DNA from 3 places in the Streptomyces sp. NPDC007971 genome. Region 1 is predicted to be linked to each of the others. Evidence: riboswitches for the same ligand, from Rfam matches in the RefSeq annotation. Region 1 holds a riboswitch; each other region holds the start of a gene.

Region 1 (7,478 bases):
GGCCGTCCGTGGGCCGTCCGCGGGTCGTCCGTGGGCCGTCCGCGGGTCGTCCGCGGGTCGTCCGCGGGTCGTCCGAGGGGTGGCACGACACCTGGGAACGACCGGTGGCGGCCACCCGCACGACCGAGTCCCCAGGTCACCCGATTGGATCTGCGACACTGATAAGGCCATGCCTAAGCCCGGAGAACTCATTTTCGTCGCCCCGCGCGGAGCCAAGAAGCCGCCGCGGCACCTTGCCGACCTCACACCCGCCGAGCGCAAGGAAGCGGTGGCCGAGATCGGCGAGAAGCCGTTCCGCGCCAAGCAGCTCTCGCAGCACTACTTCGCGCGGTACGCGCACGACCCCGAGCAGTGGACCGACATCCCGGCCGGCTCGCGGGACATGCTGCGCGAGGCGCTCTTCCCGGAGCTGATGACCGTCGTCCGGCATCTGTCGACCGACCAGGGCACGACCCGCAAGACACTGTGGCGCCTGTTCGACGGCACCCTCGTGGAGTCCGTGCTGATGCGCTACCCGGACCGGGTGACCATGTGCATCAGCTCCCAGGCGGGGTGCGGGATGAACTGCCCGTTCTGCGCGACCGGGCAGGCGGGGCTCGACCGGAATCTGTCGACCGCCGAGATCGTCCATCAGATCGTGGACGGGATGCGGGCGCTGCGCGACGGCGAGGTTCCCGGCGGCCCGTCGCGGCTGTCCAACATCGTCTTCATGGGGATGGGCGAGCCGCTCGCCAACTACAAGCGTGTGGTGGGCGCCGTCCGTGCGCTCACCGATCCCGCCCCGGACGGACTCGGGCTGTCCCAGCGGGGCATCACCGTGTCGACCGTCGGGCTGGTGCCCGCCATCCACCGGTTCGCCGACGAGGGCTTCAAGTGCCGCCTGGCGATCTCCCTGCACGCCCCGGACGACGAGCTGCGCGACACCCTCGTCCCCGTGAACACGCGGTGGAAGGTGCGCGAGGTGCTGGACGCCGGGTTCGAGTACACCGAGAAGTCCGGGCGCCGGCTCTCCATCGAGTACGCGCTGATCCGGGACATCAACGACCAGGCCTGGCGTGGTGACCGGCTCGGGCGGCTGCTCAGGGGCAAGCCCGTGCACGTCAACCTCATTCCGCTGAACCCGACGCCGGGGTCGAAGTGGACGGCCTCGCGCCCCGAGGACGAGAAGGCGTTCGTGGAGGCGATCGCCGCCCACGGAGTGCCGGTCACGATCCGGGACACCCGGGGCCAGGAGATCGACGGGGCGTGCGGTCAGCTCGCGGCCACCGAGCGGTAATCTGGCTGCGTTCGATTACGTCTCAACATCTTCATATTCCGACAGGGGAGCGCCACAGCGCTGAGAGTGCGGCGATCGGGCCGCAGACCCTCTGAACCTTGCCCAGGTCATTCTGGGTAGGAAGTTCGGTCTTCACTCATGCTGTTGCGCCCTGCCCGCAATCCTCTCCGAGGGACCGGGCGGGGCCGCGTTCTTCCTGGCCAACCCCAGGAGGACATTCACGTGCACACCAAGACCCTCGTGGCCGCGGCGGTCGGCCTCGGCCTGGTCACCTTGTCCGCATGCGGATCGACGGACACCAAGGGCGCCACGGACTCCAGGACCGTGACCCTCGTCAGCCACGACTCGTGGGCCGTGTCCAAGAACGTGCTCAAGGACTTCGAGAAGCAGTCCGGTTACAAGGTGCGGGTCCTGCCGGGCGGCGACGCCGGCCAGGCCGTCAACAAGGCGATCCTGACCAAGGACAACCCGCAGGGCGACGTCTTCTTCGGCGTCGACAACACCCTGCTGTCACGGGCCCTCGACAACGGCCTGTTCCAGCCGTACGCGGCGAAGGGCCTGGCAACGGCCGGTGCCGCCTACCAGCTCGACAAGGACAAGCACCGGGTCACGCCCGTCGACTACGGCGACATCTGCGTCAACTACGACAAGGCCTACTTCGCCCAGCACCACCTGACCCCGCCGCAGACCTTCGCCGACCTGGCCAAGCCCGCGTACAAGAACCTCCTCGTCACCGAGAACGCGGCCACCTCCTCGCCGGGCCTCGGCTTCCTGCTCGGCAGCGCGGCCCAGTACGGGGACGGGGGCTGGCAGGGCTACTGGAAGAAGCTCCAGGCCAACGGCGTCAAGGTCGTCGACGGCTGGGAGCAGGCCTACTCCCAGGAGTTCTCCGGCTCGTCCGAGGGGAAGAAGGCCGGGGGCGACCGGCCGCTCGTGGTGTCCTACGCCTCCTCCCCGCCCGCCGAGGTGATCTACGCCAAGAAGCGGCCCGACACCGCCCCGACGGGCGTCGCGACCGGCACCTGCTTCCGGCAGATCGAGTTCGCCGGGCTGCTGAGCAACGCGAAGAACACCAAGGGCGGCAAGGCGTTCATCGACTTCCTGCTCTCCAAGGAGTTCCAGCAGGACATGCCGCTGAACATGTTCGTGTACCCGGTGGTGAAGGGCGCCGCGGTGCCGGCCGACTTCACGAAGTACGGGCCGGCCGCCAAGAGCCCCGAGACGATGGCCCCCGAAAAGATCGCCGCCAACCGCGACCAGTGGGTCAAGTCGTGGACGTCGCTCGTACTGAAGTAGCGGCGGGGGCGGCTGCCGGCCCGGCCGCCGACGAAGCGGCCGGGCCGACGGCCGGGAAGCGCCGTGGGAGCGCGGCGCGGCTCGGGCTCATGGCCCTGCCCGTCGCGTTCTTCGCCGTGTTCTTCGCCTGGCCCGTCGCCGCGATCGTGGCGCGCGGGCTGAAGGTGGACGGAGTCTGGCAGTTCGGCCGGATGGCGGACGTCGTCACCCGGCCGGACATCCGCCACGTGCTGTGGTTCACCACCTGGCAGGCGCTCGCCTCCACCGCGCTCACCCTGCTGCTCGCCCTGCCCGCCGCCTACGTCTTCGCCCGTCTCGACTTCCCCGGCAAGCAGGTGCTGCGGGCCGTCGTCACGGTCCCGTTCGTGCTGCCGACCGTCGTCGTCGGCACCGCCTTCCTGGCACTGGTCGGGCGCGGCGGACTGCTGGACGACCTGTGGGGTCTGCGGCTGGACACCACGGTGTGGGCGATCCTGCTGGCGCACGTCTTCTTCAACTACGCGGTCGTCGTCCGCACGGTCGGCGGGCTGTGGGCCCAGCTCGACCCCCGGCAGGAACAGGCCGCCCGGATGCTCGGCGCCTCGCCCCTCGGGGCCTGGCGGAAGGTGACCCTGCCGGCCCTCGCGCCCGCCGTCGCCGCCGCCGCGCTGATGGTGTTCCTGTTCACCTTCACCTCCTTCGGCGTGGTGCAGATCCTCGGCGGGCCCACCTTCTCCACCCTCGAAGTGGAGATCTACCGCCAGACCTCCGAGATCTTCGACCTGTCCACGGCCGCCGTCCTCACCGTCGTCCAGTTCGTCGCGGTGGGCGCGATCCTCGCCGTGCACGCCCGGACGGTACGGCGGCGGGAGACCGCCCTGCGCCTGGTGGACGCCGCGGTCACGGCCCGCCGACCGCGCGGGGCCGGGCAGTGGGCGCTGCTCGCCTCGGTCCTCGTCACCGTCGCGCTGCTCCTGGTGATGCCGCTCGCCGTGCTCGTGCAGCGCTCCCTCGACGCCCCCGGTCTCGGCTACTACCGGGCGCTGACGAACGCCGACGGCGGCACCTTCCTCGTGGCGCCGCTGCACGCCGTGTGGACCTCCCTGGAGTACGCCCTCGCCGCCACCGCCATCGCGGTGCTGATCGGGGGTCTCGCCGCGGCCGCGCTGGCCCGCCGGGACGCGGGCCGGCTGGTGCGCGGCTTCGACGCGCTGCTGATGCTGCCGCTCGGCGTCTCCGCCGTGACCGTCGGCTTCGGCTTCCTGATCGCGCTGGACAAGCCCCCGCTGGACCTGCGCCAGTCCTGGATCCTGGTACCGCTCGCCCAGGCGCTGGTGGGAGCCCCCTTCGTCGTACGGACCATGCTGCCCGTGCTGCGGGCGGTGGACGGACGGCTCAGGGAGGCGGCGGCCGTGCTCGGGGCCTCGCCCTGGCGGGTGTGGCGGGAGGTCGATCTGCCGCTCGTACGGCGGGCGCTGCTGGTCGCGGCAGGGTTCGCGTTCGCCGTGTCCCTCGGGGAGTTCGGGGCGACCGTGTTCATCGCGCGGCCCGACGACCCGACGCTCCCGGTCGCCGTGGCCCGTCTGCTGAGCCGGCCCGGGGACCTCAACTACGGGCAGGCGATGGCCCTGTCCACGATTCTGATGGTGGTCTGCGCGGCCGCCCTGCTCGTGCTGGAGCGGCTGCGCATCGACCGGACGGGGGAGTTCTGATGCTGCTGAGCCTGGACGCCGCGACCGTACGCTTCGGCGGGCGTCCCGTCCTGGACGCGGTCGGCCTGGACGTCGCCGAGCACGAGGTGGTGTGTGTGCTCGGGCCCAGCGGCAGCGGGAAGTCGACGCTGCTCAGGGCGGTGGCCGGGCTGCAGCCGCTGGACTTCGGGCGGGTGCTGCTCGACGGCCGTGACCAGGCGGGTGTGCCCGCGCACCGGCGGGGCGTCGGGCTGATGTTCCAGGACCATCAGCTCTTCCCGCAGCGGGACGTCGGCGGCAACGTGGACTTCGGGCTGCGGATGCACGGGGTGCCCAGGGGCGAACGGGACGCGCAGATCGCACAGTTGCTGGAGATGGTGGGTCTGCCGGGGGCCGCCGGGCGGCCCGTGGCCGCGCTGTCCGGCGGCGAGCAGCAGCGGGTCGCCCTCGCCCGGGCACTGGCGCCCCGGCCCCGGCTGCTCATGCTCGACGAGCCGCTGGGCCAGCTCGACCGCTCGCTGCGGGAACGGCTGGTGGTCGAACTGCGCGAGCTGTTCGGCCGGCTGGGGACGACCGTGCTCGCCGTCACCCATGACCAGGGCGAGGCCTTCGCGCTGGCCGACCGGGTCGTGGTGATGCGCGACGGGCGGATCGCCCAGTCCGGGACGCCCCTGGAGGTGTGGCAGCGGCCGGCCGACGAGTTCGTGGCCCGTTTCCTCGGCTTCGACAACGTGGTCCCGGCGACCGTCGCGGAGTCGGTCGCCAGCACCCCGTGGGGCAAGCTGCCGGTGCCCGAGGGCTCGCCCCAGGGCGACCGTCCGCTGCTCGTCCGGCCCGCCGGCGTCCGGCTCGTGGCGGCCGGCGACGGACTGGCGTGCACGGTGGTGGCCCGCACCTTCAAGGGCACCCATGTGTCCGTCCGGCTGCGGCCCCGCGACGGCGGCCCGCTCCTGGAGGCGGCCTGTGCGCTGCGGGATGCGCCGGACACCGGGGCCGACGTGGGCGTCGGGTTCGACGTGGCCGAAATCGACGTGCTCGGGTGATCACCGCGCCCCTAGGGTGAGGGGCATGACTTTGCTCGCACATGACCGATACTGCGATGAAATCGCCCATCAGGTAGACCGGTTGAGGGCAGTGGTGACCTCCGGCACGGACCTGTCCGCCACCGTGCCGACCTGCCCGGACTGGTCGCTGGAGGACCTCGTGCGCCACATGGGCGGCGCCCTGCGCTGGGTGGACACCCTGGTCCGCAGCCGGGCACAGGAGAACATCCCCGAGGAGCGGATCCCGCTCGCTGCGGGGCCCGGTGAGCGGGGCGACGCGGCGGCCCTGGACAAGTGGCTGGCCGAGACCGGCGAGCGGGTCGTCGAGGCGCTGCGCGAGGCCGGGCCCGACACCTCGGTGTGGACATGGGCCGGGACCGCCGACTCCGGCTTCTGGGCCCGCCGCATGACCCACGAGATCACCGTGCACCGCGCCGACGCGGCGCTCGCGGCCGGGCTGCCCTACGAGGTCGCCCCCGAGATCGCCGCCGACGCGGTGGACGAGTGGCTGCAGCTCGTGGAGTGGGTGCAGCGCAGCGGCGCGCACCCGGCGGCCCAGGAACTGCGCGGCCCCGGCCACAGCATCCATCTGCACGCCACCGACACCGATCCGGCGCTGAACGCCGAGTGGCTCATCGAGCTGGGCGAAGAGGGCGTCGGCTGGCGCCGCGGCCACGAGAAGGCGACCGTCGCCCTGCGCGGCCCCCTCACCCCGCTGCTGCTCGCCTTCTACCGGCGGCTGCCCCTGGACGCCCCGGGCCTGGAGGTGCTGGGCGAGCGCGAGGTGCTGGAGTTCTGGCTGGAGCGGGCGACGTTCGGCTGAACACGACCGCGGCCCGCCCCCGGGATACGGGGACGGGCCGCAGTGGTGCACGCGCGGGAGGTGAAGGCGGCGTCAGCTGCCGCTCTTCGCCCCGCGTCGGCGCATGCCGAAGTAGACGGCGCCACCGCCGACGACCACCAGGGCGCCCGCGACACCGGCGATCAGGGGGGTGTTGGAGTCCGCTCCGGTCTCAGCGAGGTTCGAGTCACCGGCCGCGGGGGACGGCGCGTTGCTCGGCGCGCCCGCCGGGGCGGAGCTGCTCTCGGAGGCCGAGGGCGTGGGGGTCGCGGTGGGCGTCGAGGGCTTCGACGGCTTCGTGGACGCGGGGGCCGACGGAGTCGGAGTCGAGGACTCCTCCTTCTTGCAGGCCGTGGCCGGGGTCACGAGGTCGGGCTTGATGTCCTCGTCGACCTTGTTGCCGGCCTTGACGTGGACGCGGTAGGTCGCGTTGGGCTTCCAGTCCTCGGCGAAGGTGACCGTGACGCCCTCGGCGGTGCCTTTGACGTTCTCCGGCTTGCCGACCTGCTTCTCGACGCCGGCGTCGCTCTTGGAGAACACGGTGATGACGGCCGGGGTGCCGGAGCCGTCCTTGTCGCTGACGACGATGGAGCCCTTGTCACCGGCGCACGTGGCCTCGGCGGAGAACTCGGTGATGCTGCAGGCGAGGGCCTGCCCGGCGACACCGAGAGCCAGTGCGGCGGACGCGGAGGCAACACCCAGGATGCGCACGGAACGGCTTGCGCTGCGGCGAGTTATGGACACGTTTGTCCTTTACAGAGTGCATAACTGCGGGGGGTTGAGGGAGGGAGGGACGACGTGTGAGGTGAGGTCCCGGCACCCCCAAGAGGCTCACAGGTTTATAAGCGCTCCATAAGAAGTGTCAATGCATATGCCTCCGGCGGCCGTTGCCTTTGCCTTCTTATTAACTGCAGAGACGTTTCAACACCGGAGCAGCCTGCTCGATCCGGTCAACGAGGGCGATACGGGACTCCATCGCCCGTCCCCGGGCGAGTGACCGCAGCAGCGGCCAGGCGGGCAACTCCCGCGTCCAGTGGTCCTCGTTCACGAGCACCATGGGCGTGGGTTCGCCCCGCGACTCGTAGTAGTTCGGCGTCGCGTTGTCGAAGATCTCCTGTACGGTCCCGGCGGCGCCCGGCAAAAACACCACCCCGGCGGTGGAGCGGGCCAGCAGTCCGTCCTCGCGCGTGGCGTTGGCGAAGTACTTGGCTATGTGCGCGGCGAAGGCGTTCGGCGGCTCATGGCCGTAGAACCAGGTGGGGATGCCCACCGACTCGCCGCCGCCGGGCCAGCGCTCGCGCACCTCGAACGCGGCACGCACCCAGTCGGTGACGGACGGCCGGAACGAGGGC
Region 2 (7,478 bases), on a different contig from region 1:
GTAACCCTGCTGGCCGTAGCCCGAGTAGTCGTAGGCGTAGTTCTGGTCGGCCCCCGGGGTGGCGGAGGCGTAGCCCGGGTTCTGGGCCTGGGCGGCGTCCGGCTGGGGGGCGCCGCCGTAGACGCCGTAGGAGCCGGTGTCGTCCGGGAGGGGCTGGGGCTCGTAGACGGCGGTGGTCTCGGCGGCGGGCTCGGGCGGACGGGGGGTGAAGACGTCGTCGCGGTCGTAGTCGTCGTCGCCGTAGGCGAGCTGCTCGTGGCCGTAGGCGCCGTCCCGGTCGTCCCCGTCCTCCAGGTCGGAGACCTCCAGGGTCGGGTCCTGGCGGTCGGCCCTGCCACGGCGGCGCTTGCTGCCGCCGCCCTCGGCCTCGGGGTCCGGCCGCTTGACCGCCCAGCCGGCGGCGAAGCCGCGGCGGAAGGACAGCGTGACGTAGGTCTGGCCGAGCGCGAAGGCGATCGCGCCCACGCCGATGACGATGACGGACGGCATCAACACGCCCACCACGACACCGAGGAAGCCCGCGAACGCGAGCAGGCGCCAGCGCAGTCGCGCCTTGTACTGCAGCAGTACCTCGCCGAGCAGCCACAGTGCGACGACGCCGAACGCGATGTAGAGGACCGTCCAGCCCATGTACGCCCCTCTCCCAGTAACCGCTACGCAGTGTGTCGTACGGCGGTGCGGCCGGTCTAGGCCTGCGGGTGGTGGTGCAGGCCCAGGTTCTCGTAGATCTCCAGGGTCGCCGTGGAGTTGTTGAGCGTGATGAAGTGCAGCCCTGGCACTCCCTCTGCCAGCAACCGCGCGCAGAACTCCGTGGCGAACTCGATGCCAATGGAGCGTACCGCCGCCGGATCGTCCTTCGCTGTGAGGATCCGCTCTTTCAGGACGTCCGGGAACTGTGCGGTGCTGAGCTTGGGCAGTCGTTCCAGCATCTTCACGCTGGTGACCGGCAGGACCTCGGGGATGACGGGGGTGTCGCAGCCCGCGGCCTCGACGCGGTCGCGCAGCCGCAGATACGACTCCGGCTGGAAGAACATCTGCGTGATGGCGTAGTCGGCGCCCGCACGGCACTTGTCGACGAAGTGTGCGACGTCGGTGTCCCAGTCGCTGGAGCGCGGGTGCATCTCCGGGAAGGCGGCCACGCCGACGCAGAAGTCGCCCGACTCCTTGATGAGCCGGACGAGCTCTGCCGCGTAGGTCAGGCCGCTCGGGTGCGCCACCCACTCGCCCATCGGGTCGCCGGGCGGGTCGCCGCGCACGGCGAGCATGTTGCGGATCCCCGCGTCCGCGTACTGGCCGATGATGTTGCGCAGTTCGGCGATGGAGTGGTCGACCGCGGTGAGGTGGGCGACCGGCGTGAGCGTCGTGTCCACGACGATCTGCTGGGTCTCCTTGACCGTCGTCGTGCGCGTGGAGCCGCCGGCGCCGTAGGTGACGGAGACGAAGTCGGGGGCCACCGCCTCGACCCTGCGCAGCGCGTTCCACAGGTTCCGCTCACCCTTGGGGGTCTTCGGCGCATAGAACTCGAACGAGTACGTCGACTTGCCGGTACCGAGGATGTCGCGCACGGTGCGTGCACGATCAGTCCTGGTGGATGCGGTTCCGAGGGCCATACCCGCAGGTTAGCCAGGGTCGAGCGGTCCCCCAACCGAATGCCGGAAATTTGCCTGATTTGCCGGGTTCCTGTCCACCCCTTGGACAGAAATCCGGACACCGGTCAGGACGGGACCCCCGGTGGCCCCGCGATCCCGTGGTCCCTACACCTGCCGCAGACGCTTCGCGAACTCCGCGGCGGCGGCTCCGGGGTCGTCCGCCTCGGTGATCGCACGGACCACGACCACGCGGCGGGCACCGGCGTCCAGCACCTCGTCCAGATTGCCGAGGTCGATGCCGCCGATCGCGAACCAGGGACGGTCGGTGCCCAGCGCGGCGGTGTGCCGGACCAGGTCGAGGCCGGGCGCGTGACGGCCGGGCTTGGTGGGGGTGGGCCAGCAGGGGCCGGTGCAGAAGTAGTCCACGCCCTCCTGGACGGCGGCCGCGGCCGCCTCGGACCCGGCGTGCGTGGACCGGCCGATCAGGACGTCGTCGCCGAGAATCGCCCGGGCCGCGGGGACCGGGAGGTCGCCCTGGCCCAGGTGGAGGACGTCGGCGCGGGCGGCGTGGGCGACGTCGGCCCGGTCGTTGACCGCGAGGAGCTTGCCGTGCCGGGCGCAGGCGTCGGCGAAGACCGACAGGTGCTCCAGCTCCTCGGCCGCCTCCATGCCCTTGTCGCGCAGCTGCACGATGTCGACACCGCCGGCCAGGGCCGCGTCCAGGAACTCGGCGAGGTCGCCCTGCCGTCTGCGGGCGTCCGTGCAGAGGTAGAGACGGGCGCCGGCGAACCTGCTGCGGGCGGTGTCGGACATGGGTGATCCCCCCGTGGTCGGTGTTCCATGGGTCGCGAGGGGGTGGCGTACGGGCCGTGGCCGGTACGCCACCCGGGGTAAGAGTCGGCTCAGACGGCGAGCGCCTGGGCGCGGCGCTTCACCTCCGTGCCGCGATTCTCGCTCAGGGCCTGCGCGGGGGTGCCGGGCAGGGTCGGGTCGGGGGTGAAGAGCCACTCGATCATCTCTTCGACCGTGAAGCCGTCGTCCCTCAGGAGCGTCAGGGTCCCGGACAGGCCCTTGACGACCTTGTCCCCGTCGATGAAGGCGGCGGGGACGTGCAGCGCCTTGTTCTCGCCTCGGCGTACGGCGACGAGCTGGCCCTCCTTGACCAGCTGCCGCACACGCGTCACCTCGACACCGAGCTGTTCGGCGATGTCGGGGAGGGTGAGCCAGGCGGGGACGAGAACATCAATCTTTGCGTCAATCTCGGTCACGGGACCTAGCCTGCCATCCACCACCGACAGTCGGAAGTCAGGCCCGGTCCACGTTGCGCTGCGCGGGGTGCGGTGCGGGGTGCCGTGCGCGCGGCGAACGTGCCGGAAGGAGGCCGTCGAGCGGCTGCGGCACCGCTGCGGCCGCTCGCGCCCACGCGGGGGGCAGGTCGGCACGGCCCCGCGCCCCTCCCGGGCGCTCAGCGGTCGGCGGTGGCGTCCTTCAAGGGCCGCGCCGGGTCGGTCAGCGCCTGCGGATCCATACGGCGGCCCGCCTCGATCAGCCGCCGCCCCTGGGCCAGATCGCGCGGCCTGCCCACGGCCAGCAGGGCCACCAGGCGGTCCTCGCGCAGCCAGCAGACGGTCCAGGCCGGGCCGGCCGGGTCGCCGCGCCACACCAGGCGGTCGGCCGCCGGATGGTGGCCGGCGTACTGGACGAACCGGCCGAACTGCTCGGACCAGAAGTACGGCACCGGGTCGTAGACCGCCGGGATCGCGCCCATGATGTTCGCGGCGACCGTGCGCGGCCCCTGCAGGGCGTTGTCCCAGTGGTGGACCAGCAGCCGGGCGCCGTACCGGGCGGAGGGGAAGGAGGCGCAGTCGCCGACCGCGTACACGTCCTCGGCCGAGGTGCGCAGGTGGGCGTCGGCCACGACCTCGCCGTGCGCGCCCAGCTCGACACCGGAGCCGGCCAGCCATGCGGTGGCCGGACGCGCACCGATGCCGACCACGACGGCGCCCGCGGGCAGCCGGGTGCCGTCGGCGAGCACCACCGTGCCGGGCTCGACGCGCTCCACGCGCGCGTGGGTGCGCAGCTCGGCGCCGCTGTCGGCGTACCAGGCGGTCATGGGGGCGGCGACCTCGGCGGGCAGCGCGCCCGCCAGCGGCCGGTCGGCGGCCTCGACGACGGTCACCGCGCAGCCCGCCTCCCGGGCCGCCGTGGCGAACTCGGCGCCGATCCAGCCGGCGCCGACCACCACGATGTCGTGCTGCCGGGCGAGCACCGGCTTGAGCCGTTCGGCGTCGTCCAGGGTGCGCAGCAGGTGCACGCCGGGCACGCCCTCGGTGCCGGGCAGCCGCATCGGTTCGGCGCCGGTGGCGAGGACCAGGACGTCGTAGGGCACGGGCCCCGCCTCGGTGTCCAGCTCGTGGTCGGCGGGACGCACGCCCAGCGCCTCACAGCCGAGCCGCAGTTCGATGCCGAGCGACTCGAAGTCGACGTCGAAGGCAGACCCCTCGGACGTGCCGAGGAGCACGGCCTTGGACAGCGGCGGCCGGTCGTAGGGCTGGTGCGGCTCGGCGCCGATCAGGGTCACGGTGCCCGTGCAGCCCTGTTCCCGCAGGGCCACCGCCGTCTGCACCCCGGCCATGCCGGCGCCGACGACGACCACGCGCCGCCCCTGTGCAGTGTCCTGCTGTGGTGTCTGCTCGCTCACCCGATCACCATAGACAACTGACGAATGGTCAGTCAGCGGGCGTGCTCAGTGACCTGTTCCACAGCACTCGTGCGCAGCCGGCCGCACCGCCGCAGGCCTGCGACCTGCGGCGTGGTCCGCCACGGGGCCCGGACCGGTCCGCCCGGCGCACGGGGCACGGGCCGGGGCTCTCTTACGGGCGGCGAGCGCCGCGGGCTAGGGTGGCCACCGTACAAGCACTCGCGGGAGCCCGGACGCACCGGGCTGAGAGGGAGGCTGGCGGCCTCCGACCGTACGAACCTGATCCGGGTCATGCCGGCGAAGGGAGGGGCTGGACGCCCATGTCGTCACGTACGTCCGACGTCCTCGTCATCGGGGGCGGGATCATCGGCCTGGTCACGGCCTGGCGTGCCGCGCAGCGCGGGCTCGCCACGGCCGTGGTGGACCCCGAGCCCGGCGGCGGGGCCGCGCGGGTCGCGGCGGGAATGCTGGCCGCGGTCACCGAACTGCACTACGGCGAGGAGACACTGCTCGCCCTCAATCTGGAGTCGGCCCGCCGCTATCCGGACTTCGCGGCCGAGCTGACCGAGCTGACCGGCCACGACCTCGGGTACCGCCGCTGCGGCACGCTCGCCGTGGCGCTGGACGCCGACGACCGCGCCCACCTGCGTGAGCTGCACGAACTGCAGCGGCGCTCGGGCCTGGAGTCGGAGTGGCTGTCCGGGCGGGAGTGCCGGCGCCTGGAGCCGATGCTGGCGCCCGGGGTCCGCGGCGGGCTGCGGGTCGACGGCGACCACCAGATCGATCCGCGGCGGCTGGCATCGGCCCTGGTGGCCGCGTGCGAGCGGGCCGGGGTGGTGTTCCACCGGTCGTGGGCCGAGCGGCTCGATGTGGCAGGGGGCCGCGCCACCGGCGTCACCACGTCTGAGGGCACCGGGCTCGGCGCGGGGCAGGTCGTGCTCGCGGGCGGGAGCCTGAGCGGGCGCCTGGCGGGCGTCCCCCGGGCCGTGCTGCCGCCGGTGCGGCCGGTGAAGGGGCAGGTGCTGCGGCTGACCGTGCCCGCGCGGTACGCGCCGTTCCTGAGCCGCACCGTGCGGGCCGTGGTGCGCGGCAGCCATGTCTACCTGGTGCCCCGGGAGAACGGCGAGCTGGTCGTCGGCGCCACCAGCGAGGAGCTGGGCTGGGACACGACGGTGACCGCGGGGGGCGTGTACGAGCTGCTGCGCGACGCCCATGAACTGGTGCCGGGCATCACCGAGCTGCCCCTGACGGAGACCCGCGCGGGACTGCGCCCGGGCTCCCCCGACAACGCGCCGCTGCTCGGCCCGTCCGGTCTGGACGGGCTGCTGCTGGCCACGGGGCACTATCGCAACGGTGTGCTGCTCACGCCGGTCACCGGGCACGTCATGGCCGAGCTGCTGGCCGGCGGTGAGCTGCCGGAGGAAGCCCGTCCGTTCACGCCGGGGCGCTTCGGCGCCGCACCCGAGGACCGGCCCGCGCCCGAGGACCGGCCCGCACTCATGGAGCAGCCCGTATGACCGTCTCCGTCACGATCTCCGTCAACGGGGAGCACCGGCAGGTCGCCCCGGGCACCGCGCTGGACGTCCTCGTCGGGACCCTCACCGCCGCGCCCTCAGGCGTCGCCGCCGCCGTCAACGAAACCGTCGTCCCGCGCGGTCGGTGGCCGCTCACCTCCCTGTGCGAGGGAGACCGCGTGGAGATCCTCACCGCAGTGCAAGGAGGCTGACCCATGGCCGACGATCCCTTCGTCCTCGGCGGTGTGCCCCTCGGCTCCCGGCTGATCATGGGCACGGGTGGTGCGCCGAGCCTGGACGTCCTGGAGCGGGCACTGGTCGCCTCGGGCACCGCGCTGACCACCGTGGCGATGCGGCGGGTCAATCCCGAGGTGCAGGGCTCGGTGCTGTCGGTGCTGGAGAAGCTGGGCATCGGGGTGCTGCCGAACACGGCGGGCTGTTTCACCGCCGGTGAGGCCGTGCTGACCGCCCGGCTGGCCCGGGAGGCGCTGGGTACGGACCTGATCAAGCTGGAGGTCATCGCCGACGAGCGGACGCTGCTGCCGGATCCGGTGGAGCTGCTGGATGCGGCGGAGACGCTGGTCGACGACGGGTTCACGGTGCTGCCGTACACCAACGACGATCCCGTGGTCGCCCGGAAGCTGGAGGACGTGGGCTGCGCGGCGGTGATGCCGCTGGGCTCGCCGATCGGCTCCGGGCTGGGCATCCGCAATCCGCACAACTTCCAGCTGATCGTGGAGCACGCGCGCGTACCGGTGATCCTGGACGCGGGCGCCGGTACGGCCTCGGACGTGGCCCTCGCGATGGAGCTGGGGTGCGCGGGGGTCATGCTCGCCTCCGCCGTCACGCGCGCGCAGGAGCCCGAGACGATGGCCGCCGCGATGAAGCACGCGGTGGAGGCGGGACGGCTGGCCCGGCTCGCCGGGCGGATCCCGCGCCGTCACTTCGCCCAGGCGTCCTCCCCGGCGGAGGGACGCGCGCACCTGGATCCGGAACGCCCTGCCTTCTAGGGTCCTTCCTTCGGACCGGGCCGGCTTCGGATCACGGCACCTCACGGCGGAAACCGGCACGCTCCGAAGGAGAGGCCCTGGGGGCGTACCACGAGGGTCACAGCTCTGCTGCATTCCGTCCCCGGAACGGCCCAACGGACGGGAGTGTCGGTCGCCCCTCGTACACTCGCCTGCGTGGATACGACCCTTCAGGACCCCCTCGTCGGGCAGGTGCTCGACGGCCGGTACCGCGTCGATGCGCGGATCGCGGTCGGTGGGATGGCCACGGTCTACCGGGCCCTGGACACCCGCCTGGACCGGGTTCTCGCGCTCAAGGTGATGCACCCGACGCTCGCGGCCGACGGGTCTTTCGTGGAGCGGTTCATCCGGGAGGCCAAGTCGGTCGCCCGGCTGGCCCACCCCAACGTGGTGCAGGTCTTCGACCAGGGCACCGACGGGTCGTACGTGTACCTGGCGATGGAGTACATCGCCGGGTGCACCCTGCGGGACGTGCTGCGAGAGCGGGGCGCGCTGCAGGTGCGGGCCGCGCTGGACATCCTGGAGCCCGTGCTGGCCGCGCTCGGCGCCGCGCACCGGGCCGGGTTCGTGCACCGGGACATGAAGCCCGAGAACGTGCTGATAGGGGACGACGGACGGGTCAAGGTCGCCGACTTCGGGCTGGTGC
Region 3 (7,478 bases), on a different contig from region 1:
ACGACCCGCAGCAGCCGCACCACCAGGACGAGGTGTACTTCGTCGTCAGCGGCCGGGCGTCGATCACGGTCGGCCTGGAGACGACCCAGGTGGCGAGGGGCAGCGTGGTGTACGTGCCGGCCGGGGTCGCCCACAAGTTCCACCACATCAGCGAGGACCTGAGGGTTCTGGTCGTCTTCTCTCCGCCTGAGGCCTGAGTCCGGACCCCGGGATTCCCTAGGGGGCGGGTCAGGGGAGGACAAGGGACGCGAGGCCCCCGCGGCACCCCCTGGTGGCCCTAGCATCGAGTGCAGACATCGAGAACTGCTTCCACGAGAGCGTGCAGCACGCCGTGGACGCACCGGAACGCAAAGGACGAGGGCAATGCGAGAGATCTTCGCTGGGCTGCCGTGGTGGGTGAAGTGGGTCGCGGTGCCGGTCATCGCCCTGGTCGTGTTCGGCGGCCTGATAGCGAGCGTGGTGGGCTTCGTGATCGGCCTGCTCTTCAAGGCGCTGGTCTTCGTCGCCCTGGTCGGCGGACTGATCTACATCGTGCGGAAGTTCATGTCGAACTCCTCGTCGCGCAGCGACTGGTGAGGGTCGCGGGAGCCGGTGAGCGGTAACGGAAGTCACCGGTTCCCTCGGGGGAGGGAAGTTTCCCCGGCGGGCCGTCTGCATGCGGTGGCGGGCGGTTAGAGTCCGGAACCCCACGCGGGGCCCGGGCCTCGCAGGGCGGCGTACACCCCCACCCGTGTGCCCCCGCACGGGCTGTCCCACCCTCGCGCTTCGGGAGTGCCCCTTGGCCACGGTCGACACCGCACCGGCAGAACCACACGCCCCCCTCACCCGGCCGCGTTCCTGCACCCCTCCCGTGCAGCGGCCCCCTTCTGCGGCTGTCCCCGGACAACCGGACTCCGGCGACGCACCGGGACAAGCGTCGGCCGCGACGCTGATCGGATCCGTCCAGCGCGCGATGCGCCTGCTGGAGACCGTCGCGGCACACGAGTACGGCGCTCCCGCCAAACAACTGGCGCGCGAGACCGGCCTCGCCCTGCCCACGACCTATCACCTGCTGCGCACCCTTGTGCACGAGGGCTATCTGCGCCGTGAGAAAGGGCTGTTCTTCCTCGGTGACGCGGCCGAGCGGCTGAGTAGCAGCGGAGCGCAGCAGAAACGTCGCAGCACGGTGGCCGACACCCTCGCGCACTGGCGCGATTCCATCGGAGTACCGGTGTACTACGCGATGTACCGGGACGGCGAGATCGAGGTCATCTGTGTCTCCGACTCGCCGGAGACACCGGCGGTCGAGGAGTGGGCCGACTTCCGTGAGACCGGGCATGCGCACGCGATCGGGCAGTGCCTGCTCTCCCAGCTGGACGAGGAGGCCCGCCGCGACCACCTGGCCCGCTATCCCGTGCAGTCCCTCACCCCGTACACCGTGCGTGACAACCACGCCCTGCTGCGCCGCCTCGCCAGAATCTCGCGGATGGAGCCGGTGGTCGAGCGTCAGGAGTACGCGCTCGGGACGGTCTGCGCGGCGATCCCGGTCACCATCGGCACCACGGCGGCCACGGTGGCCCTTTCGCTCCCCTTCCACCAGAGCGACCGGCTGCTGCCCGCCGCCCACCGGCTCCAGGCCGACATCGGGCGCCATCTGGGCTCGCTGGCGCTCTCTATCAGTATCTGAAAACTCACTCCTTGTGATCTGTCGTGTACGTTGAGCAAGATTTGACCACGGTCGAAGGGTTTTAATCCCGGCCAATCGATGTCATACGACGGGGTAGGCGATGCGTGAATCCGTACAGGCAGAGGTCATGATGAGCTTTCTTGTGTCCGAAGAGCTCTCCTTCCGCATTCCGGTGGAGCTGCGGTACGAGACCTGTGATCCCTATGCCGTGCGGCTGACCTTCCATCTGCCCGGTGACGCCCCGGTGACCTGGGCCTTCGGCCGTGAGCTGCTGATCGACGGGGTCGGGCGGCCGTGCGGCGAGGGGGACGTGCACATCGCGCCCGCCGACTCCGAGCTGCTGGGCGAGGTGCTGATCCGGCTTCAGGTCGGCGGCGACCAGGCCCTGTTCCGCTCCTCGGCGCCGCCCCTCGTGGCCTTCCTCGACCGTACGGACAAGCTGGTGCCGCTCGGCCAGGAGGGTGCACTGGCCGACTTCGACGCGCACCTCGACGAGGCCTTGGACAGGATCCTGGCCGAGGAGCAGAGCGCAGGCTGAAAGGTCACGGCAACGGGGCGCCGGTCGCTCCGCCGCGCCGCACGAGATTGTGCAGTAACGCTTCTCCTGTCGGTTCCCGGGCCTGTGGGGCCCAGGTCACCGCTTCCGGCGCCGGCCCCTGCCGCCGCGCGCCGGAGCGAGCTGGGCCCCCGCGGGGTCCGCGCCCGGTCCTGGCCGGTCCGCCGAGACCACCAGGGCGGCGAGCGCGGTGGTGACCGGGACCGAGGCCACCAGGCCGATGGACCCGACCAGCGTGCGCACGATCTCCTCGGCGACCAGCTCGCTGTTGGCGACCGTGCCCACGCTGCTCTGCGCGATCGAGAACAGCAGCAGCAGCGGCAGCGCGGCTCCGGCGTAGGCGAGGACGAGGGTGTTGACCACGGAGGCGATGTGGTCGCGGCCGATGCGGATGCCTGCCCGGTACAGCCCGCGCCAGCCCATCGCGGGGTTGGCCTCGTGCAGCTCCCAGACCGCCGACGTCTGGGTCACCGTCACATCGTCCAGGACGCCCAGCGAACCGATGATGACGCCGGCCAGCAGCAGACCGCTCATGTCGATCGACGGATACAGGCCGTGGATCAGACCGGTGTTGTCGTCCGTGTTGCCGGTGAGCGCGGCCCAGTCGATGAACTCCGAGCCGAGAATGCCGATCAGCAGCAGGGACACCAGGGTGCCGAGCACTGCGACCGACGTACGGGCCGACAGCCCATGGCACATGTACAGCGCGATGAGCATGATCGCGCTCGCCCCGACGACGGCCACCAGCAGCGGGTTCGAGCCCTGCAGGATCGCGGGCAGGATGAAGAGCGTCAGCACCCCGAAGCTCACGGCCAGGGCGACCAGCGCCATGACACCGCGCATCCGGCCCACCACCACGACCGCGAGCGCGAAGATCCCCGCCAGCAGCGCCATCGGGAACTTCCGGTCCACATCCGTGACGGAGTACTGCAGGTCCTTCGGCGCCGAGGGCTCGTAGGCGACCACGACCTTCTCGCCCTGGCGCAGCTGCCGCGACTGGTCCGGCTGCACGATCTCGGTGAAGGTACGGCCCTTGTCCTTGCCCGTGTCGACCCGGACCGTCGCCTTTTTGCAGGTGCCCTTCGGCTCCTGCTGCGCCGGGTTGCCCTCGGCGCTGGAGGTGTCACCGGTCGAGGTGCCCCCCGAGGCGTTCACCGACTTGCAGCTCACCTCGACCACCTGGGAGACCGTGGCCCGCTGCGTCTGACGGTCGAAGCCGACGCCGGTGCGCTCGTGCGGAGGTGCTCCCCCGGGCCAGAGCACCACCAGGCCGACGACGACCGCCGCGGTGAACGGGATCAGGATCGCCGCGATGACCTTGCGCAGATGCTTGGAGACGGGTGCGGCGGGTCCGTGGCTGTGACTGTGCCCGTGCGAGTGGCCGTGGCCGCCGCTCGGTGCCGGGGCATCCGGGTGCTCATGTCCGTGCCCATGTCCGTGCCCGGCCCTGGCCTCTTGGCGCTGTCCGTCGCCGGTCGCGTGGCCGTCATGGCTGTGTCCGCCGCCCTCTCCGGAGCCGCCTCGATGCGGCGGCTCCGGAGGCGGATACGGGTACTGCTCCATCGTGGTCACCGACCGATCATCGCAAGAACGACAGGGGCCCTCTGTTCACCGCGCCCGAATTGACGCTAGCGTGGAGGCACCTTTGCACACGCGGGAGCTCGGAGCACCGGGCTGAGAGGGCGCTGACCTCCGTATTCGCGATGTTTCACGTGGAACGAGCTTTCACGGGACACATCGACAGACGGAAACCGCTGCGTCGACCGCCGAACCTGTTACCGGGTAATGCCGGCGTAGGGAGTAGGTCTCATGACCAACAAGGACGCACGCACGCCTGCCTCCGTCCAGGACGAGAAGTCCCAGGAGGCCGGGAAGTCCATCGGCTGGCACAAGGCGTATGTCGAGGGCACCCGCCCCGACCTGCGCGTGCCGGTCCGCCAGGTGCACCTCACCAACGGGAAGTCGGTCACGCTCTACGACACATCGGGCCCGTACACCGATCCACTCGTCGACACCGACGTCCGCAGGGGCCTGCCGCCCCTGCGGGAGAACTGGATCATCGGCCGCGGCGACACCGAGGAGTACGCGGGCCGTCCCGTCCGCCCCGAGGACGACGGGATCAAGCACACCTCGCCGCGCGGCGGGCTGCGCAACCTGGATGCGGTCTTCCCGGGACGTCCGCGCCAGCCGCGCCGCGGCCGGGACGGCAAGGCGGTCACGCAGCTCGCGTACGCCCGCCGGGGTGAGATCACGCCGGAGATGGAGTACGTGGCCCTCCGGGAGAACGTGTCGCCCGAGGTGGTTCGTGAGGAGATCGCGGCAGGCCGCGCGGTCCTGCCGGCCAACGTCAACCACCCGGAGATCGAGCCGATGATCATCGGCAAGCGGTTCCTGGTGAAGGTCAACGCCAACATCGGCAACTCCGCCGTGACGTCCTCCATCGAGGAGGAGGTGGAGAAGATGACCTGGGCGACCCGCTGGGGCGCCGACACGGTCATGGACCTCTCCACCGGCCGCAACATCCACACCACCCGCGAATGGGTACTGCGCAACTCCCCCGTCCCCATCGGCACCGTGCCGCTCTACCAGGCACTGGAGAAGGTCGACGGCAGGGCCGAGGACCTGACCTGGGAGATCTACAAGGACACGGTCATCGAGCAGGCCGAGCAGGGCGTGGACTACATGACCGTCCACGCGGGCGTACGCCTGCCGTACGTCCCGCTCACCGCCAACCGCAAGACCGGCATCGTCTCGCGCGGCGGCTCGATCATGGCGGCCTGGTGCCTGGCGCACCACAAGGAGTCGTTCCTGTACGAGAACTTCGAGGAACTCTGCGAGATCCTCGCCGCCTACGACGTCACGTACTCGCTGGGCGACGGCCTGAGGCCGGGTTCGATCGCGGACGCCAACGACGAGGCGCAGTTCGCGGAGTTGCGCACCCTCGGGGAACTCAACCGGATCGCCAAGCGTTTCCACGTACAGACGATGATCGAGGGCCCCGGGCACGTCCCGATGCACAAGATCAAGGAGAACATCGACCTTCAGCAGGAGATCTGCGATGAAGCTCCGTTCTATACGCTCGGCCCGCTGACCACGGACGTCGCACCGGCGTACGACCACATCACCTCCGGTATCGGCGCCGCGATGATCGCCTGGTGGGGCACGGCGATGCTCTGCTACGTCACGCCCAAGGAGCACTTGGGCCTGCCCAACCGTGACGACGTCAAGACCGGCGTCATCACCTACAAGATCGCGGCGCACGCGGCCGACCTCGCCAAGGGGCACCCGGGTGCTCAGGAGTGGGACGACGCGCTGTCCGACGCCCGCTTCGAGTTCCGGTGGGAGGACCAGTTCAACCTCGCGCTGGACCCCGACACGGCACGGGAGTTCCACGACGAGACGCTGCCGGCCGAGCCTGCCAAGACGGCCCACTTCTGCTCCATGTGCGGGCCGAAGTTCTGCAGCATGAAGATCTCGCAGGACATCCGGCGCGAACACGGTGGCAGCCGGGCCGAGATCGAGGAGGGCATGGCCCAGAAGTCGAAGGAGTTCGCCGAGGCGGGGAACCGGGTGTACCTGCCGATCGCGGACTGACGCATCCGGACCGGCGCTGCTCCTTGGCGCCCACGGCCTCGGGAGCAGCGCCATCAGTGACCGGCGATGAGGGGGGGCGGGCCGTGGGTCCCGTGGTGTTGCAAGCGGTGTCGGCTCCGGTCCGGTCCCTTGTCTGGCAGGGCGACGATCTGGTTGATCCCGTGGGAGGTCGCGCCTGGAATCCAGCCGGCGTGGAGCGCCGGATCTCTTCCGGTCACGGTCCCGGGTTCGACACATGCATGGTCTCTCCCTCCGGCCGCTACAGCGTTGTCCGCGCCGAGCGCGGGACGAAGGCTCTGCTGCTGGAGGGAAAGCGCGTCGTCCGGGAGCTCACGCGCAGCCCGCACCACGCCGAGGACTTCGACTACCCCGTGGCACTGGGAGCGTTGCGGGACGGCCGGGAGATCCTGGTTCACTGCCCGGAGGACTATGCCGTCCTCCAGGTCGAGGACGTCGCGTCGGGACAGCGACTCACCACAGGACACGTCAGGCCAAGGATGTCCTTCATTCCCGGTTGTCGGTGAGCCGGGACTGGATGCCGAAGTGGTGTCGGCGTGCTGGCTCGACCAGGACCGCCTGGCTGTGGCGACCGGTGACTACGTCCTCGATGACGAGGAGGTGCCCACTATGGGCCCTCAGCAACTCGGCGTGTGGTCCCTCTCCCGGCGCCGGTGGCTGCACCGGAATCGCACCACTTTCGAGGTCGGCACCCTGATGGCAGAGGGCAGCCGAGTCGTCTCCTTGCACGGGCACCCCCGACTGATCGACGTCACGACCGGTTCGGTTCTGGCGGAGTGGCCCGAGCTGGACGTATCGAGGCGAGACGGGGCCTACGGCGTCACCCATGTCCGGGGCCCGGTTGCGGCGTTGCACCCCGACGGTACGCGCCTGGCGGTTGCTCAGGCCGAGGGCATCGCGCTCGTCGAACTGCCCGCTCTCGACGCGTGACCACGAGTGACTCCGGCTCGAACGTGCCGTCTGCACGGGCAATCGGGTCCGTTCGCCGATCGCAGGCGCAGGCGCGTGCGCGTGTGGTGCATTGCGCCGCGGGGTGCGGCCCGCCGCGGGCACTCGGCGGTCGGCCGCACGTCCGGCCCCGTTCGGCGGTGTCCCTCGGCGGGCGCGGGCCGTGGGCTATTCCGGCTGGTGCTCCGGGCCGCCGAAGTCGGGGCTCGTGTAGTCCGGGCTGGAGAAGCTCGGGCGGCCGGAGGCCGAGCCGTCGTCGGGGCTGCTGAACCCGGGCCGGTCGTAGCCGAGGCGTGGCATGCGGCCGGTGGAGGCGGGCGGGACCGTGGGGTGCAGGGCCGCCGTGTCGGGCTGGGCGAGTGCGTCCCGCAGGAACGGCACCATGCCGTGCTCCAGCAGGGCGTCCCGCCAGGCCTCTCTGGCTCTGGCCACCGCCTCGCTCGCCGCGTCGTGGCCTTGGGCGTCCGCCGCGGCGCTGTTGCGCAGGGCGGTGAGCAGCAGCCCGATCGCGGCGACCAGGATCGCGGCCGCGGCCACGCCACCGAAGACCCAGCCCGCGGTGAGCATGGTCTGGGCAAAGCCCTGGCCCGGGTCCAGCATCTTCAGGATGTAGCCGACGAGCAGGAAGATCGCGGCGGCGGTTCCGGCGAGGACGGGGGCCAGCACCGCGATCACGGCGACGGCGCCCGCTCCGGC

What was found. A riboswitch is a leader RNA that binds a small molecule or an ion and turns the genes downstream of it on or off. The one in region 1 is predicted to bind thiamine pyrophosphate.
Region 2: another riboswitch for thiamine pyrophosphate. It lies ahead of thiO (glycine oxidase ThiO); the one in region 1 lies ahead of ACFZCP_RS30760 (thiamine ABC transporter substrate-binding protein).
Region 3: another riboswitch for thiamine pyrophosphate. It lies ahead of thiC (phosphomethylpyrimidine synthase ThiC); the one in region 1 lies ahead of ACFZCP_RS30760 (thiamine ABC transporter substrate-binding protein).

What each region holds. Positions count from the first base shown of each region.
Region 1 covers NZ_JBIBJK010000016.1:140,137-147,614, reverse strand. Annotated here, with positions in the region: gene rlmN (23S rRNA (adenine(2503)-C(2))-methyltransferase RlmN) at 170-1,276, shown strand; TPP riboswitch at 1,310-1,417, shown strand; gene ACFZCP_RS30760 (thiamine ABC transporter substrate-binding protein) at 1,499-2,572, shown strand; gene ACFZCP_RS30755 (ABC transporter permease subunit) at 2,662-4,263, shown strand; gene ACFZCP_RS30750 (ATP-binding cassette domain-containing protein) at 4,263-5,285, shown strand; gene ACFZCP_RS30745 (maleylpyruvate isomerase N-terminal domain-containing protein) at 5,311-6,108, shown strand; gene ACFZCP_RS30740 (LAETG motif-containing sortase-dependent surface protein) at 6,181-6,870, opposite strand; gene ACFZCP_RS30735 (LOG family protein) at 7,031-7,478, opposite strand, start outside.
Region 2 covers NZ_JBIBJK010000005.1:44,308-51,785, reverse strand. Annotated here, with positions in the region: gene ACFZCP_RS11580 (hypothetical protein) at 1-630, opposite strand, end outside; gene metF (methylenetetrahydrofolate reductase [NAD(P)H]) at 687-1,610, opposite strand; gene thiE (thiamine phosphate synthase) at 1,755-2,402, opposite strand; gene ACFZCP_RS11565 (Rv2175c family DNA-binding protein) at 2,492-2,857, opposite strand; gene ACFZCP_RS11560 (FAD-dependent oxidoreductase) at 3,055-4,290, opposite strand; TPP riboswitch at 4,502-4,613, shown strand; gene thiO (glycine oxidase ThiO) at 4,611-5,807, shown strand; gene thiS (sulfur carrier protein ThiS) at 5,804-6,016, shown strand; gene ACFZCP_RS11545 (thiazole synthase) at 6,020-6,814, shown strand; gene pknB (Stk1 family PASTA domain-containing Ser/Thr kinase) at 6,989-7,478, shown strand, end outside.
Region 3 covers NZ_JBIBJK010000011.1:104,302-111,779, forward strand. Annotated here, with positions in the region: gene ACFZCP_RS23805 (cupin domain-containing protein) at 1-197, shown strand, start outside; gene ACFZCP_RS23810 (DUF5326 family protein) at 364-576, shown strand; gene ACFZCP_RS23815 (IclR family transcriptional regulator C-terminal domain-containing protein) at 779-1,666, shown strand; gene ACFZCP_RS23820 (SsgA family sporulation/cell division regulator) at 1,767-2,204, shown strand; gene ACFZCP_RS23825 (YibE/F family protein) at 2,301-3,785, opposite strand; TPP riboswitch at 3,866-4,039, shown strand; gene thiC (phosphomethylpyrimidine synthase ThiC) at 4,032-5,816, shown strand; gene ACFZCP_RS23835 (hypothetical protein) at 5,873-6,340, shown strand; gene ACFZCP_RS23840 (hypothetical protein) at 6,363-6,764, shown strand; gene ACFZCP_RS23845 (hypothetical protein) at 6,951-7,478, opposite strand, start outside.